DNA from 2 places in the Lysinibacillus sp. FSL K6-0057 genome. Region 2 is predicted to be linked to the other one. Evidence: predicted binding sites of a transcription regulator. Region 2 holds the regulator's gene; the other holds the start of a gene.
The links. Region 2 encodes NrdR, which represses ribonucleotide reductase genes. Its sites were predicted from a motif close to AACACNATATATNGTGTT; they were not measured.

Region 1 (8,593 bases), 1.2 Mb from region 2:
CAACTGCAAAAGCGATTGCGCAGTCCTTTGTTGAGGGTAAAAGTATGACAAGTGTGTCCCGTACAATTGAATGTGTCATACAGGGCGGCAAAGATCATCTCCAAAATGGGCTAGAACTTGAACGAACACGTTTTGCAGAGTTGTTTTTAACAGAGGATGCTAAAGAAGGGGTTCAGGCATTTATTGAAAAAAGACAGCCAGACTTTAAACATTCTTAAAGGAGGGAATCGATATGACGAACGAAGTACTATTTTCTGTCAGTGACGGCGGCGCAGCAACCATTACACTGAATCGTCCTAAAGCCTTAAATTCACTTTCTACTGAAATGCTAAAGCCCATCGGAGAGAAACTGAAAGAATGGCGAGCAAATGACCAAATTCAGCTAATCATCCTAAAAGGAGCTGGTGAGAAGGGATTTTGCGCAGGTGGTGACATTAAAACACTTTATAAAGCTCGCTCCAGTCAGGAAGCTTTCAAAAATGCTGAAATCTTTTTTGAAGAAGAATATCAAGTAGATATGGCGATCTACCACTACCCTAAACCCATTATTGCCTGCCTTGATGGCATTGTCATGGGAGGTGGGGTCGGATTAACCTATGGGGCAAGCCACCGAATCGTCACTGAACGAACGAAATGGGCTATGCCAGAAATGAATATTGGCTTCTTTCCGGATGTTGGAGCTGGCTATTTCTTAAATCAAGCACCAGGCTATGTAGGATACTACTTAGCCTTAACTGCATCGGTCATCCGAGCTGCGGATGTTCTCTTTGCCAATGGCGCAGATTGCTACATGACAAGCGATCAGTTAGACACTTTCCTAGCGCGCATTGAACAATTAGACTGGCATACATTGGAGACCAGCACAGCTCTAGGCCAATTAATGGAGGACTATTCAAGTACACCTTTAACAAACAGTGATCTTGCTCACCTCCAACATAAGATCGATCAGCATTTTTCAAAATATACTGTGGAAGAGATAGTTGAATCCTTAGACAATGATCCAAGTAAATTTGCGCAAGAAACAAAGCAGTTCCTTCTATCTAAATCTCCATCATCGTTAAAGATTACGTTAAAGCAACTGATAGATGCTCAAGATAAGACATTAGAGGAATGCTTTGCGACAGATTTAATCTTGGCTAAAAACTTTTTAAGACATGAGGATTTCTTTGAAGGTGTACGCTCTGTTGTCATTGATAAGGACCGAAATCCACAATATACCTATCAAACATTCAATGAATTTACAGATAAAGACCTAGAAAATTTCTTTCAAGATCGTAATGCGACAGTAAAAAAGTAAAAACAAGTGGATTTTCTATTGATAAACGTTGAAACCATCTACTATTTAAAAGGTAGATGGTTTCTTGTTTGTAGTGATATGCGAAGTAAGTTAGCAAAGAGATTGATATGTTATACTATAAAAAACGGAATAACAGGATAAAGGTACAAATTCATAATGAGTTTGTTTAAAAGGGAAGTTCGGTGAAAATCCGGCGCTGTCCCGCAACTGTAATTCGGAGTACATTTTCAAAGCCACTGTTATGTCATGTAATGGGAAGGGAAAATGTGTGATGATCATAAGCCAGGAGACCTGCCTTTGTCTAGTACAGCCAAAAAACCTACGAGGATAGGGGGTGTTGAGTGTGACGAATTACCTTCATCATACTCATAGTGCGACAACCAAGAAAAGGGTCTCTATTCAGTATAGACGACTTATTTTATATTGGTTGAAGAACTATGTAGTATTTAAGTCATAGCTAGCATCTTACCTAAGGGGAAAGATGTTTTTTTTATGAACGAATAGGAGTGAACAAGATGACATCACATTCAATTTTATTTTATGAAAATCAATTAAAGCAGCAAATAATGAACAACCTTTCTAGTGAGCACATGATTTCCCTACAAGTTTATATCAAAATATTAATACAAGAAAATCCTGATGATTACAAAAATATTAATTATGCCTATCTAAATATAAAACGTGAGTTAGTCGGGGCAATAGAATGCTGATAGATGAAAAAATTTTAGAAGATAGCATTGATATTGATCAAGATACTCTATTTAGAAATTTGGATCATTTTGAGCTAGAGAGATGCTTTGTATTAGAATATTTAGAGATACTGTTAAAATGGAATAAACAAACACACGCTATTTCTGAAGAAAAACTTCAAAAGCTTTGGATGAAACTGATAAGAAAATATAAATTTTCTCTTGATGAATGGGAAAGAAATGCTGGAAATACGAATATTCACTCGTATCTTGTGAAAGAACAAGGGCATGGTCTACAAAAATTAATTCGTTTTTACAGGGACCGTCATGGAGTGAAATGGTTAGAAAATGCCTTTGATTATGGCATGACATTGCTAATGAAAGGTGGGGAAATGCCAGCATTAGAAATGTTTTTCCTCACAAATTTAATATGTTACAAGTGGCAACTAGACTACTTAGAGGATAAAGAAGTGCAATATTACTTTTCTCATTCAGTAAATGGGAAAGTGAAAGAGGTCTATGATCGTTTTAGGGCTTACGATAGAGAACAGAATCTATTAACTGCAACTAAATTATATAAGCTTTTATCCAAATATAATCCTCAATTTCATACAAATTCTGCAGCAACGCCGGAATTTTATAAGGAATTGGCCCTGTTTATTGAAAAGCACTAATAGATGTTCCTAGTGTCAAACAGTCTATTTTTCTTCAGAATATAGACTGTTTCCATAGCTATTCAAGATTATTTTAGGCATTCTATAAATGAATAGATTTACTGTAGATAGATTTTAATAGAAAATCTCGTACATCGTTTAAAATATATATTTTGTTTAGGTATAAGTAATTAGTGATAATCTATTTCGAACTACATAATAAAAAATACTGAATAATCCAAAAATAAAGAAGTTTAGAATCTAGATTTACTTTTCATTTGAAGGATGGTAAACTTAAAACTATTGAACAACAACAATATATTGTGTTCGTTTTACTAAGGTACTACTATATGTAGTTTAAAAGGGAAGTTCGGTACAATTCCGACGCTGTCCCCGCAACTGTTAAGCTGACGATGATAGCATCCACTGTGCATGCGCATGGGAAGGAAATCAGAGAATGAAGCAAAGCCAGGAGACCTGCCTTTCTAAAACAAATTAATCATTTCTTCGGGGATTAAGAGATGGGAACGTCGGTATTTTTAGTATGTTAACGTTTCCATTTTAGCTATCTCTCTTAAAGAGATAGCCTTTTTATTTTATGAAAAGAGGGATTTCTATGAAACTTTATACGAAAACAATTTGTCCAAAATGCCTGTGGGTAAAATCTGAATTACAACGTGCAGGACTTGAAGCAGAAATTGTTAACATTGATCACGATGAACAAGCTAAGCAAACCATTATAGATGCAGGTTTTTTAAGTGTGCCTGTTTTAGAAATGAATGAAACCTTTATAGGAGATGTTCAGGAAATTGTTTCTCAAATTGAGTTGATTACCCTATGATCGTTTATGCAAGTCGTACAGGCAATGTCCGAAATGTTGTATCCAAATTAAAGGCAGAAGCTATCGAGCTCTCTGAAGAATTGCGACTGAATAAGCCGTATCTTTTAATTACCTACACAGATGGTTTAGGTGACATTCCAGCGAAGGTGCAACGCTTTTTAGAAAAAAACAGAGATTTTTGTAAAGGAGTAGTTGCCAGTGGCAATAGTAACTTTGGCCATCATGTATTTGGCGCTGCTGGTGAGAAAATTGCTACTACCTATCATGTACCCTTAGTAAGGAAATTAGATTTACGAGGCAATCAAACAGATTATGAAGCAATACAAACGTTTTATGAAACGAGGGTAATGAGATGAAAACCTATTTAAAGCTTAATAATGACGTACTGAATCGTTATAGTACAACTGGATTACTTGAGTTAGAAAAAGATCGTGAAGCTACGCGCCGCTACTTTTTAGAGTATGTCAACGTACGTTTGCGTTATTTTATAGATATTGAGGAAAAAATCCGCTATTTAGTTGATGAGGGCTACTATGAGAAAGCATTTATCGACATGTACGAAATGGAATTTATTAAGAAGTTGTATAAAAAAGCCTATGATTATAATTTCCGATTCCCATCCTTTATGAGCGCCAGCAAGTTTTATGATAGCTATGCTATGAAAAGTCGTGACGGCGAAGAGATTTTAGAAAAATATGAGGATCGTATTGTTATTATTGCTTTGTATTTGGCTCAAGGCAACACAGCTTTAGCAGAACGTTCTGTCGAAGCGATGATGGAAGCCTATCAACCTGCCACACCAACTGCATTGAATAGTGGCAAGAAAGCACGTGGTGAATTAGTAAGCTGCTTTAAATTATCAATGGATGACTCCATGAATAGTATTGCCGAAAACATTGGCTATTGTTTAGAGCTATCACGCCTTGGTGGTGGGGTTGGGGTCAACTTAACAGATTTACGCCCTTTAGGGGATCCAATTAAAGAGATACTGAATCGTGCAAGTGGTGTCATCCCAGTTGCGAAACTGTTAGAAAATTCTTTCAGTTATTCGAATCAGCTAGGGCAACGAAATGGCTCTGGTGTTGTTTATTTAAATATTTTCCATGCAGATATAGAAAATTTCATTTCATCTAAAAAACCGAATGCCGATGATAAAATTCGCCTCGCAACCCTTTCAACAGGAATTATTATACCTAGTATTTTCTTCGAACTGATGAAACGCGATAAAGATATTGTTTTGTTTAGCCCATATGATATATATAAAGAATATGGCAAACGTATGTCTGAGATCTCCATCTCAGAAATGTATTACGAGCTACTTGATAACCCTAAAATTCGTAAAATTAAACGTTTGAATGCACGTAAGCTTTACACAGAGGTGAAAAAAGCACAATTTGAATCGGGCTATCCGTTTGAAATCTTTGATGATAATGTCAATAAGGTACATCCTTTAAAAAACATTGGTCGCGTAAAAATGTCCAATCTCTGTACCGAAATTCTGCAAGTGCAAGAGACAAGTATTATTACGGACCAAGATCAACCAAATGACTATGGACTCGATGTATCGTGTAACTTAGGGTCTATTGATATCCATGCAGCAAGTAAAGTCAATGATTTCGGCGCATTAGTCGATACAGCCATGCACTTATTAACGAATGTGTCACAAATGACACATATCAAGAATGTACCGTCAGTTGCAAAAGCCAATCAATTAATGCATTCTGTAGGGCTTGGCTGTATGAACCTCCATGGGCATCTCGTGACGGAGGGCATCTTGTACGGCTCAAAAGATTCGATTGATTTCATGGATCACTTTATGGAAGCGATGAACTATTACTCACTGAAATCTTCGATGGAAATGGCGAAAGAAAAAGCTGCAACCTTCTACCGATTTGAGGACAGTGATTATGCATCAGGTAGCTATTTTGACCAATATATAACTAAGACTGAAGAAGAACTTTCACCTGTTGTGTTGAAAGCACTTGGCAATATTCCAATCATTACGAACAAGATGTGGGAAACGTTAAAGCAGGATGTAATGCAATACGGTCTATTCCATTCCTATCGTTTGGCTATTGCCCCAACTGGCAGTATCTCATATATTCGTAGCTGTACGGCTTCAATCGCACCATGTACAGAGCGCGTAGAGGTTCGTGATTATGCTGATAGTAGAACGATTTATCCAATGCCTCATCTAACAAATGACAACAGCCATTTATATGTGGAGGCATATGATGTAAATCCGTATGATTTAATTGATTTATACGCAGCTTCTCAAAAACACGTTGACCAAGGTATTTCCATGACACTTTATGTAACAGACAATTGGACAACCGAACAATTGGCTAAAGTATACATTTATGCATGGGTAAAGGGCATTAAGTCTGTTTACTATGTTCGTCAACGATTACAAAGCTTAGAGGAGTGTGTAGCATGTCAAATATAATCTATGAGGCCGTCAATTGGAATAAAGCAACAAGTGAGCTTGCCCAAATATTTTGGGATCAGCAATGGAAGCAAATTTGGTTTCCTGAAGGTGCGACTTGTTTCTAACCGAAATTCACAAGGTTAGAGTGAATTGATTTATCAATTCATAACTGTTATCACGAGAAGTAGAATGATTGGATAACGCCTTGAAATGCTTCCCTTAATACTCCGATTAGCATGATATTAAGCAAATAATTGATTGTTAAAAGCTCGGTGAAGTCGGCTGAATGATACCCTAATGTTGGTTAAATAATAGACAAGGAAAGACCTTTAGAGGTAAAGGTTGTATCAGATAGGTCGGAGGTCTATAAAATATCTATGGTTAGGATGTTCAAAAGAACTGACGAAGTTGGGAATGTACGAGTCTATAGGAACTGAATGTAGAAATGCATTTGCCGCCGAAGTTGCGGTGTAAGTGTGGATTAGTAAGATTCTTCCGTATGAAAATCCATATAGTGTTACAGGCACTATCAAGCTTACAGGCTTATACCAACAACCTAAGGATATATGTAAAGATAGTGATAACGGAACAAGGGAAGCTTGCAACGTTGAGAATTTGCTTTCTATGAAACGTTGAATAGGAAAACATTAAATTGTATAACTATTCTTAATGCAAGTGAAAGCGGAGGCACGAACCGTTTGAAATATGTTGTAATGACATATTAGGGATAGCCTCTAGTCAAAACAAGTATGAAGTAGATATTTTGTAAATTCATTTATACAGGATTCGAGTAAGACAAGAAGATACGAAACCACTCTAATATTTATATTAGAAGGGGGATTAGTAGACCTGACGACTAAAAAGAAGAAAAGACAGTTGCTTAGAAACAACGAATATTACAATATACAAGACGCTTTAGACTTACTATACGAACAATCTAAAGATGGAAGATATTTCAAAAACTTTTATGATTTAATCATAAGTGAACAAAATATCATGTTAGCTTACAGAAACATTAAAAACAACAAAGGCTCAAATACAGCAGGAACTGATGGTTTAGTTTTATCGGATATTCACAAAATGGATGAAAAATTATTCGTTCATGATATTCGAAAACGTTTTGAAAACTATCAACCTAAAAGTGTTAGACGTGTTGAAATTCCTAAGAATGGTGGAGGTTTAAGACCACTAGGTATTCCTTGTATGCACGATAGAATCATACAACAATGCATTAAACAAATTCTTGAACCGATTTGTGAAGCAAAATTTCATAAGCATAGTTATGGTTTTAGACCCAATAGAGGTACTGAACATGCTATAGCTCGGGCACAAGCGTTAATAAACAATGCATACATGAATTATGTGGTGGACATTGATATTAAAGGATTCTTTGATAATGTCAATCACAATAAGCTCATGAAACAACTATGGACTATAGGTATTCAAGATAAAAAAGTGCTTAGTATTATTAAAAAAATACTAAATTCAGAAGTTGAAGGACAAGGTAAAATGACTAAAGGGACACCTCAAGGTGGAATAATTAGTCCTCTATTATCAAATGTAGTTCTAAATGAATTAGATTGGTGGTTAAGTAGTCAATGGGAAACTTTCGAAGCAAAGTTTCCATATACTAAAATCGGCAATCAACAACAAGCACTAAAAAAAAAAACCAACCTTAAAGAATTCTTCTTCGTAAGATATGCAGATGATTTTAAAGTATTTTGCAGAGATTACGAAACAGCACAAAAAGTATTTATAGCTGTTAAAGAATGGTTAAAAATAAGACTCAAACTAGATATTAGTCCTGAGAAATCTAAAATAACTAATCTTAGAAAGAATTATACGGTGTTTTTAGGAATTAAAATGAAAGCTATCAAGAAGAAATCTAAATATGTTTGTTATAGTAGAATGTCAAATAAAGCAAAAGCTAATGTATATGAAAATTTAGTGCATCAAGTAAAAGTTATACAAAAAATACCTACGGGTAAAGAAGTTCAAAAATTGAATTCTATGATACTTGGAATTCACAATTACTATAGAGTGGCTTCTCATATCACTAAAGATATGAGAGAAATCGACTTCTTGCTTAGAAAGGTCATGTATAATAGATTGAAACATCATTTAACTAATGAAGATTGTAGAAGTAAATTTTATCTTCAAAGATATGGTCAATACAAACACAAACTAATAACAGTTGGAAAAGTAACAATTTTCCCTGTATATGGTTGCACGAATAAAATACCTTTAAGATTTAATCCAGATATATGTAATTACACTGAAAAAGGAAGAAACCTGATTCATCAGAAACTTTCTGAAACAAGTTTAATTGAATATCTGATAAAGGTAAAAATTAATACTATGAGTGTAGAACTATATGACAATTGTATATCGTTAATGGCAGCCCAAAAGGGTAAATGTTTTGTCGCTAACGAATCATTACAAATAAACAATATGGAACTACATCATAAGATTATGAAAAGTGTTGGTGGAGATGATTCATATCAAAATCTTGTTTGGGTAAGTAAGGATATTCATAAACTTATACACTCAACAAAAGAAGAAACAATTTCAAACTACATGAATAAAAGTAAGTTAGATAAAAAACAACTTGATAAATTAAATGAATTAAGAGTTTTAGTCGGAAATAACAAAATATAAATAAATTACTACATCAAAAAGTTTTGA
Region 2 (8,593 bases):
TTAGAGGAGGGGCGCAAAATTCGTCAAGCCTTTGTACCATCAAAAGAGGATTGGATACTATTTTCTGCTGACTATTCGCAAATTGAATTACGAGTACTTGCACATATGTCAGAAGATAAAAACCTTGTTGAGGCTTTCCGAGAAGGAATGGACGTTCATACACGTACAGCTATGGATGTATTCCATGTATCGGAAGATGAGGTGGATAGTAATATGCGTCGCGCAGCGAAAGCTGTTAACTTTGGCATTGTCTACGGTATTAGTGATTATGGTCTTTCACAAAACTTAGATATCACGCGTAAGGAAGCAGCCAATTTTATTGAAAAGTATTTCGCAAGTTTCCCTGGCGTAAAACAGTACATGGATGACATTGTTCAAAATGCGAAATTTAATGGTTATGTTACAACGATATTAAATAGACGCCGCTATTTACCAGACATTACAAGCTCCAACTTTAATTTAAGAAGCTTTGCAGAGCGTACAGCAATGAATACGCCAATTCAAGGAAGTGCTGCTGATATCATTAAAAAAGCAATGATTGATATGGATGCTCGATTGAAAAAAGAAAAGATGCAGGCCAAACTACTGCTTCAGGTGCATGATGAGTTAATCTTTGAAGCACCTAAGGAAGAGATTGCATTGCTGGAAAAAATTGTACCAGAGGTCATGGAAAATGCTATTGAGCTTTCAGTACCGCTAAAAGTAGATTTTAACCATGGTTCAACATGGTACGAGGCAAAATAAGGAGGGGTTCAAATGCCTGAATTACCAGAGGTAGAAGGTGTCGTCCAGGCATTGAAGCCAAAGGTTGAAGGACGTACCATTCAACAGGTTCAACTTTCTGAAAGAGTACATTTCTCTTTTAGTGAGGGTAAACAATGTATTGTCAAACAAGCAGAGCCTGATACTTTTGAAATAACGATGTCCCAGATGACAATTACCAAAATTGAACGACGAGCAAAATATATTTTCTTTCATTTGCTGAAGGATGATGTTCCATATGTCCTTGTCAGTCACTTAGGTATGACAGGTGCATGGTTCGTTGTGAATTCACCCGATGAAATTAATGAGGCGAAATTTCAAAAGCATATCCATGCAACATTTGAAATGGCAGATGGAGGATATTTGATTTATTCAGATATTCGCCGTTTTGGTGAACTTCGTTTTCTGACAAAAATTGAAGATCATGCGCCATTGACAAAAATGGCACCAGAGCCATTCGATGAGCATGCTTGTGACTTTTTTATAACAAAATCTAAGCTACCAAAGTATGAAAATAAAGCAGTAAAAGAAGTGATTATGGATGGGCAAGTCATTTCAGGCTGTGGCAATATTTATGCAACGGAGGCATTGTTTGCTCAGAATATTCACCCTGCACGCAAAATGAATCGCATTAGTGAAAAGCGAAAGCGGGCATTATTTGAGGAGATTGTTGCTGTCCTACGTCAAAGTATTGAAGCAGGTGGTTCAACTATTTCTGATTATCGAAACATTAATGGGGAAGCCGGAAGTATGCAGAATCGACTAAAAATGTATGGGAAAAAGATATGTCCAGCATGTGAAACGGCAACAAGTCAAATGACAATTGGTGGGCGTACCTCGGTTTATTGCCCAAATTGTCAACATTAAAGGGGATTTAGCAATGATTATCGGACTTACAGGAAGTATTGCAAGTGGAAAAAGTACAGTAGCTAAAATGATGAGCGAACTGGGATTACCGATTGTTGATGCGGATATTGTAGCACGAGATGTCGTAGAACCTGGAACGGAGACATTAGCCCTCATAGCTGAAAGCTTCGGACAAGCTATCTTGCTTGAGGACGGCCATTTAAATCGAACAATGCTTGGAGATATCATTTTCCATGAGCCTGCCAAACGCAAAACGTTAAATGATATTATGCATCCAGCAATCAGAAAAGAAATGTTACGTCAGCGTGATGCCTATTTAGAGGCAGGACATGAGCATGTTGTGATGGACATCCCATTGTTATTTGAGAGTAAGCTGCAGCATTTTGTGGAACGTATCATTGTGGTATCGGTCAGTGAAGAAGTTCAGCTTCGACGCTTAATGGAGCGAAATAATTTAACAAAAGAGGATGCATTGGCACGTATGCACTCACAGCTGCCGATGTCTGTCAAAGAAAAGGGTGCACATGCGGTCATTTATAATAATGAAAATATAGAAAACACAGAAGAACAATTAAAAAAAATCCTGCGCTATTGGGGTGTTATTTAATTGGTTCTTTTACGATGCGTAGCAAGCCAACTTTGCTGCGCATTTTTTTATGGGGAAACGCCATAATAAAGAATAATTTTTCAGAAAATAAGAACTTTTATATTCTCAATATATAATGTTCATCTTTTTTAAAATTGTGTTATACTAATCACCATAAAGTATATAATTAATTAATCTGAGTATGTACTCACAGGAGGATATTTTAAATGACAGTATCAATTGCTATTAATGGTTTCGGACGTATCGGACGTATGGTTTTCCGCCAGGCTATCGTACAACAAGATTTAAACATCGTTGCAATTAACGCAAGCTATCCTGCAGAAACGTTAGCACATTTGATTAAGTATGACACAAATCACGGAACATTTGAAGGTACGGTAGAACCAGCAGGCGATGCTTTAGTTGTAAATGGTAAACGTGTTCAAATTATTAGTGAACGTGATCCATTAAAATTACCTTGGGCGACAATGGGTGTAGATATCGTTATTGAAGCTACTGGAAAATTTAATGAACGTGATAAAGCAGCCATGCATTTAGAAGCTGGCGCGAAAAAAGTAATCTTAACAGCACCTGGTAAAAACGAGGACGTAACAATTGTTTTAGGTGTTAATGATGATAAACTTGATATTGCTAAACATGATGTTATTTCAAATGCTTCTTGTACAACAAACTGCCTAGCGCCAGTAGCAAAAGTATTGAATGACACATTTGGCATTGAAAATGGCTTAATGACAACAGTTCATGCCTATACAAATGATCAAAAGAACTTAGACAATCCACATAAAGATTTACGTCGTGCACGTGGATGCGCACAATCTATTATTCCAACATCTACTGGTGCTGCAAAAGCATTGAAATTAGTTTTACCTGAATTAGAAGGTAAAATTCATGGTATGGCACTTCGTGTTCCAACACCAAACGTATCTTTAGTGGACCTTGTAGTAGATTTAAATACAGATGTAACAGTTGATGCTGTCAATGCAGCATTTGTAAAAGCGGCAACAGAAGGTCCAATGAAGGGTATTCTTAATTTCTCTGTTGAACCATTAGTATCTGCTGATTACAATACAACAACTTATTCTTCAACAGTTGATGGACTTTCTACAATGGTTTTAGGCAACCGTAAAGTAAAAGTACTTGCTTGGTATGATAACGAGTGGGGCTACTCTGCACGTGTTGTAGATCTTGTGAAAAAAGTGGCAAATGCTTTAGAAACGGTAAACGCGTAATAATCTTTATAGAGAGCACATTGAAATCGAAAAGGTTTCAATGTGCTCTTTTTTTGCAGAAACTTTCCTTGTACTTTAGGTGCTTTAGATTTATCATGAGCACACAAACGTGAATGCACTTTTCTTACATGTAGGAAATTTGTTATAATAGATATATTAAATTGTTGTAAACCAGGAGAGTAATTATATGAGATGTCCATCTTGCCAGTTTAACGGAACGCGTGTTGTGGATTCGAGGCCAGTAGATGATAATAAAGAAATTCGTAGACGTCGTGAATGTGAGTCATGTGGCTTCCGTTTTACAACGTTTGAAAAAATTGAAGAGACGCCATTAGTCGTTGTGAAAAAGGAAGGTTCACGAGAAGAGTTTAGCCGTGAGAAGGTACTTCGTGGGCTTATTCGTGCTTGTGAAAAACGTCCAGTGGCACTTGGTGTACTGGAGGAGCTTGTCCTGTCAATTGAAAAAGATCTTCGTCGTATTGGAAATTCGGAAGTACGCTCAGAAGATGTAGGTGAAATGGTTATGGACCGTTTAGCTAAAATCGATGAGGTCGCTTATGTGCGTTTTGCATCGGTCTACCGTCAGTTTAAAGATATCAATGTCTTTATTGAGGAAATCAAAGACATTATTCAACGTCAAACGGAGAAGAAATCATAGCAAACAGAGAGGATGAATGACGTTGATCCATTTATATAAGGAATTGCAGCCTGGCGATCCTTTCGACATTCGTCTACCTCATGCATTTTCTACACAGGAGCGTCAATTAGTTACATTATTGTATCAACCATTAACGGGATCAGAGCCAATTAGCCTCTATCTAACATTATGGGCAGAAGCAGAGCAAATGCCAAAGCAGCAAATGACACATTATTATTTAATGAATGTGCTAGGGTTGCCCATTGGTAAAGTGTTTGAGGCTCGTATTGCACTAGAAGCAATTGGTTTGCTGCGTACATGGAAAAAAGAAGATGCTGGTGAACGTAGTTTTTTATATGAGCTACAGCGCCCATTAGATGCAGATAGCTTTATGAAAGACCCGCTGCTGTCGATGTTTTTGTTTAGCAAAATTGGAGAGCAGGCTTATCGCAATTTACGTCAGCGCTTTATGTCACCTGTAAAGGACACGGCGTTTAAGGATGTATCTCGTGCTTTTATCGATGTCTTTAAGCCCGTACATGCTAATATTCCATCAGATTTACAAGTAGATACGAATCATAAGGATAAACAACAAAAAGTATATCCTTTTTATTTGGAGCAATTTGATTTTGATTTATTGCAAGCAGGTTTGTCCGAGCAATTGGTTCCTTCCAATTTGTTGACATTCGAAGTGCGTGAAGCCATAGCCAAGCTGGCCTTTTTATATCATTTAACAGCCCTTGATATGCAAAAAGTAGTGATACTTGCTTTAGATGATGATTTAGGGATTTCTCAGGAACGTTTACGAAAGGCTGCTGCTGATTTTTATAAATTAACAGTGTCTAAGGAGCCGCCCAAACTTGCGCGCGTTACTGAACCATTACCAGCAGCAGAAGCTGGACTAAAAACCAAGGATCAGGAGCTCCAACACTATTTAGAAACAACAGCGCCTGTCCAAGTGTTACGTGATATAAATAATGGTAAAGAACCATTGCAAACATCTGTTCAGCTTGCGGAAAATTTAATCGTTCAGCATGGCATGCCAATTGGAGTGGTCAATGCATTGTTAGAATACGTTATGCTAACGACAGATATGAAGCTGCCTAAAAAATATGTGGAAACGATTGCTGATCACTGGGTACGAAAAAATGTCCAGACGGCTAAGGAAGCAATGGAACTTGCCCGCCAAGAGCATGATAAATATACAGCTTGGAAAAACAAGCCCCAAACTACCAATAAAACGAATCAACAGACAAAGGGACGTTCAAGATATCAACGTGAAGAAAAAGTGCCTGAATGGTTTTATAAACGGAATGAAAGACAAGAGGAATCTACCTCTAGTACTATAGATTTTGAAAAAGAGCGACAAAAAATATTAGAGATGCTAGGAAAAAGCGAATAGTAAAGAAGGTGAGCAATAATCGAACCTATAAATGGACCATTAAAACGAGCAATTAATGTACCCTCGTTCAAAGAGCGCTATGAAGCCATGCGACGTGAAATTTTAGAACATCCGCATGTGCAGGAATTTTTAGCACAGCATGCAGATGAATTAAGCTATGACAATGTTGAGCGAAATTTACCTAAGCTTCATGAATTTATTAGTCAATCTACTGAGTGCTGTGGCTGTGATAATACAGAACATTGTACAAATTATTTAAAAGGGTTCCTACCGACATTAAGGGTAGTTCGGAATTCTATTGAAATGGACTATGTGCGCTGTGAGCAAAAGATACGGGAAGAAGAACGTCGAGATGTTGCGAATATGATTGCAAGTATGCATATGCCAAAAGATGTGCTACAAGCAACCATTCATGATTTAAGTATTGACGATGAATCCCGTGTGGCGATTGCACAAAAAGCAGCTCAATTTGTAAAATTGACAAAAGAAACTGGTCAATTACCTGCAAAAGGTTTTTATCTATATGGTAAATTTGGTGTAGGGAAGTCCTTTGTACTTGGTGCATTGGCCAATGAATTAGCGTCTATTAAAATTCGCTCTGTTGTAGTTTTCGTTCCAGAGTTTTTACGAGAAATGAAAAATGCCATTGGCGATAACACATTGAATGAGAAAATAGATTATATTAAAAAGGCTCCTGTCTTAATGCTAGATGATTTAGGAGCGGAAACCATGACTGCCTGGACACGTGATGAGATTTTGGGGACTATTTTCCATTATCGTATGGCAGAGCAATTGCCAACTTTTATTACGTCTAATTTTAATTATGATGAATTAGAGCATCATTTAGCGCAGTCACAAAAAGGTGATATTGAGGTAGTTAAAGCGGGACGAATTATGGAGCGAATTAAAGCCTTAACCGTGCCGATCGAAATGCAAGGCAAAAATCGTCGGATGTAACATTGATAGTTGCATTTTTCGACAATCGAGCGTATACTGACTCATATACTTAATATCAATATGCATTGATGAGGACATGAATTTTGTGTATCGGCTTATAGAGAGGGAAGTCAACGGCTGAAAACTTCCTAGTGTGAGCACATCATTTACTACCTACTGAGCAGCGAAAGGGATAATCTTTCGCCGGTCCCTAGCCCGTTAGCTAGCCTTGAGCTTCGTCTGACTTTATGTAAGTCGGAAGGAAGAAGGGTGGAACCACGAGCATACGCTTCGTCCCTTTTGTGAGGGACGGAGCTTTTTTTATTTTTCTCAGATTTCTTTGAAATTGTTGTGAGAAGTGGTGGCTCCGCTCATATAGAGAGGGAAGTCGCTCACGAAGGTGGCTAACCCGCTCCTAGAGAGTAAGAAACCGCTCAGAAAAATGAAGATTCCGCTCCAATCGAGTAAAGAATCGCTCAAAAAAGTAATGACTCCGCTCAAACTAAGCCATCGAGTCATGCAAACAATGGCTCCAGCCAATCATCAAGCATTATGTATTTAACCAAAACGAAGGAGTGCAAAGAATATGTCAGAAATGATTAAATTAACTTTCCCAGATGGCGCCGTAAAGGAATTTGCAAAAGGCACATCAACTGATGACGTAGCATTATCCATTAGCTCAGGCTTACGTAAAAAAGCTTATGCAGGTAAAATTAACGGTGTGTTAGTGGATTTAAAAACACCAATTGAAGAAGATGCAACAATTGCGATCATTACACAAGACGATGAGGAAGCACTTGAAATTTTACGTCACTCGACTGCCCATTTAACAGCACAAGCTATTAAACGTTTATTCCCAGATGTAAAGCTTGGTATTGGTCCAGTGATTGAAGGTGGTTTCTACTATGATATAGACTCACCAACACCAATCACTGCCGAAGATCTACCAGCAATTGAAAAAGAAATGAAAAAAATTATTGCTGAAAACCTAGAGGTGGAACGTAAAAATGTAAGTCGTGCAGAAGCACAAGCACTCTATGAAGAAATTGGCGATGAGTATAAATTAGAATTACTGGAAGCCATTCCTGCAGATGAGCAAGTATCTATTTATTATCAAGGCGAGTTTTTCGATCTTTGCCGTGGTATTCACGTACCATCTACAGGGAAACTTCGTGAATTCAAGCTTTTATCATTAGCAGGTGCCTACTGGAGAGGGAACTCTGATAACAAAATGCTACAACGTATTTATGGTACAGCGTTCTTCAAAAAAGAGGAATTAAAACACCACCTACAAATGCTAGAAGAAGCAAAAGAACGCGATCACCGTAAAATTGGGAAAGAATTAGACCTGTTCACAACTTCTCAAAAAGTAGGTCAAGGGTTACCGCTTTGGTTACCAAATGGTGCAACAATTCGTCGTGTCATTGAACGTTATATTGTCGATAAAGAATTATCACTTGGATATAAGCATGTTTATACACCAGTATTAGGTTCAAAAGAGCTTTATCAAACTTCTGGTCACTGGGATCACTATCAAGATTCCATTTTCCCACCAATGGAAATGGATAATGAGACATTAATTATGCGTCCAATGAACTGTCCTCACCATATGATGGTGTACAAAAACAGCATGCATTCATATCGTAACCTACCATTGCGTATTGCAGAGCTTGGTACAATGCACCGTTATGAAATGTCAGGCGCGGTTTCAGGTTTACAACGTGTACGTGGGATGACATTAAATGATGCGCATATTTTTGTTCGCCCAGACCAAATTAAAGCGGAATTCCAAAAAGTGGTACAGTTAATTTTAGAGGTTTATAAAGATTTCGATTTAAATGATTACTCATTCCGTTTATCTTATCGCGACCCTGCAGATACTGAAAAATACTTCGATGATGATGCTATGTGGGAAAAAGCACAAAGCATGCTAAAAGAAGCAATGGATGAGCTTGGCTTAGACTACTTTGAAGCGGAAGGTGAGGCTGCATTCTATGGTCCTAAACTTGACGTTCAAGTAAAAACAGCAATTGGTAAAGAAGAGACTTTATCTACAGTTCAATTAGACTTCCTATTACCAGAACGCTTTGACCTAACTTATGTTGGGGAAGATGGTAAACCTCATCGTCCAGTTGTTATTCACCGTGGTGTTG

Region 1: a site for NrdR is predicted at 2,982-2,999, ahead of MHB40_RS12490 (glutaredoxin). Genes of this name have one in related genera too.

Annotation. Positions count from the first base shown of each region.
Region 1 covers NZ_CP152047.1:2,550,744-2,559,336, forward strand. The annotation lists gene MHB40_RS12470 (enoyl-CoA hydratase-related protein) at 1-218, shown strand, start outside; gene MHB40_RS12475 (enoyl-CoA hydratase/isomerase family protein) at 233-1,297, shown strand; cobalamin riboswitch at 1,422-1,611, shown strand; gene MHB40_RS12480 (hypothetical protein) at 1,813-2,007, shown strand; gene MHB40_RS12485 (hypothetical protein) at 2,001-2,660, shown strand; cobalamin riboswitch at 2,961-3,139, shown strand; gene MHB40_RS12490 (glutaredoxin) at 3,256-3,480, shown strand; gene nrdI (class Ib ribonucleoside-diphosphate reductase assembly flavoprotein NrdI) at 3,477-3,836, shown strand; gene nrdE (class 1b ribonucleoside-diphosphate reductase subunit alpha) at 3,833-5,926, shown strand; gene ltrA (group II intron reverse transcriptase/maturase) at 6,785-8,566, shown strand.
Region 2 covers NZ_CP152047.1:3,700,969-3,709,561, reverse strand. The annotation lists gene polA (DNA polymerase I) at 1-744, shown strand, start outside; gene mutM (bifunctional DNA-formamidopyrimidine glycosylase/DNA-(apurinic or apyrimidinic site) lyase) at 757-1,629, shown strand; gene coaE (dephospho-CoA kinase) at 1,643-2,236, shown strand; gene MHB40_RS18390 (glyceraldehyde-3-phosphate dehydrogenase) at 2,443-3,465, shown strand; gene nrdR (transcriptional regulator NrdR) at 3,653-4,123, shown strand; gene MHB40_RS18380 (DnaD domain protein) at 4,140-5,504, shown strand; gene dnaI (primosomal protein DnaI) at 5,532-6,461, shown strand; gene thrS (threonine--tRNA ligase) at 7,027-8,593, shown strand, end outside.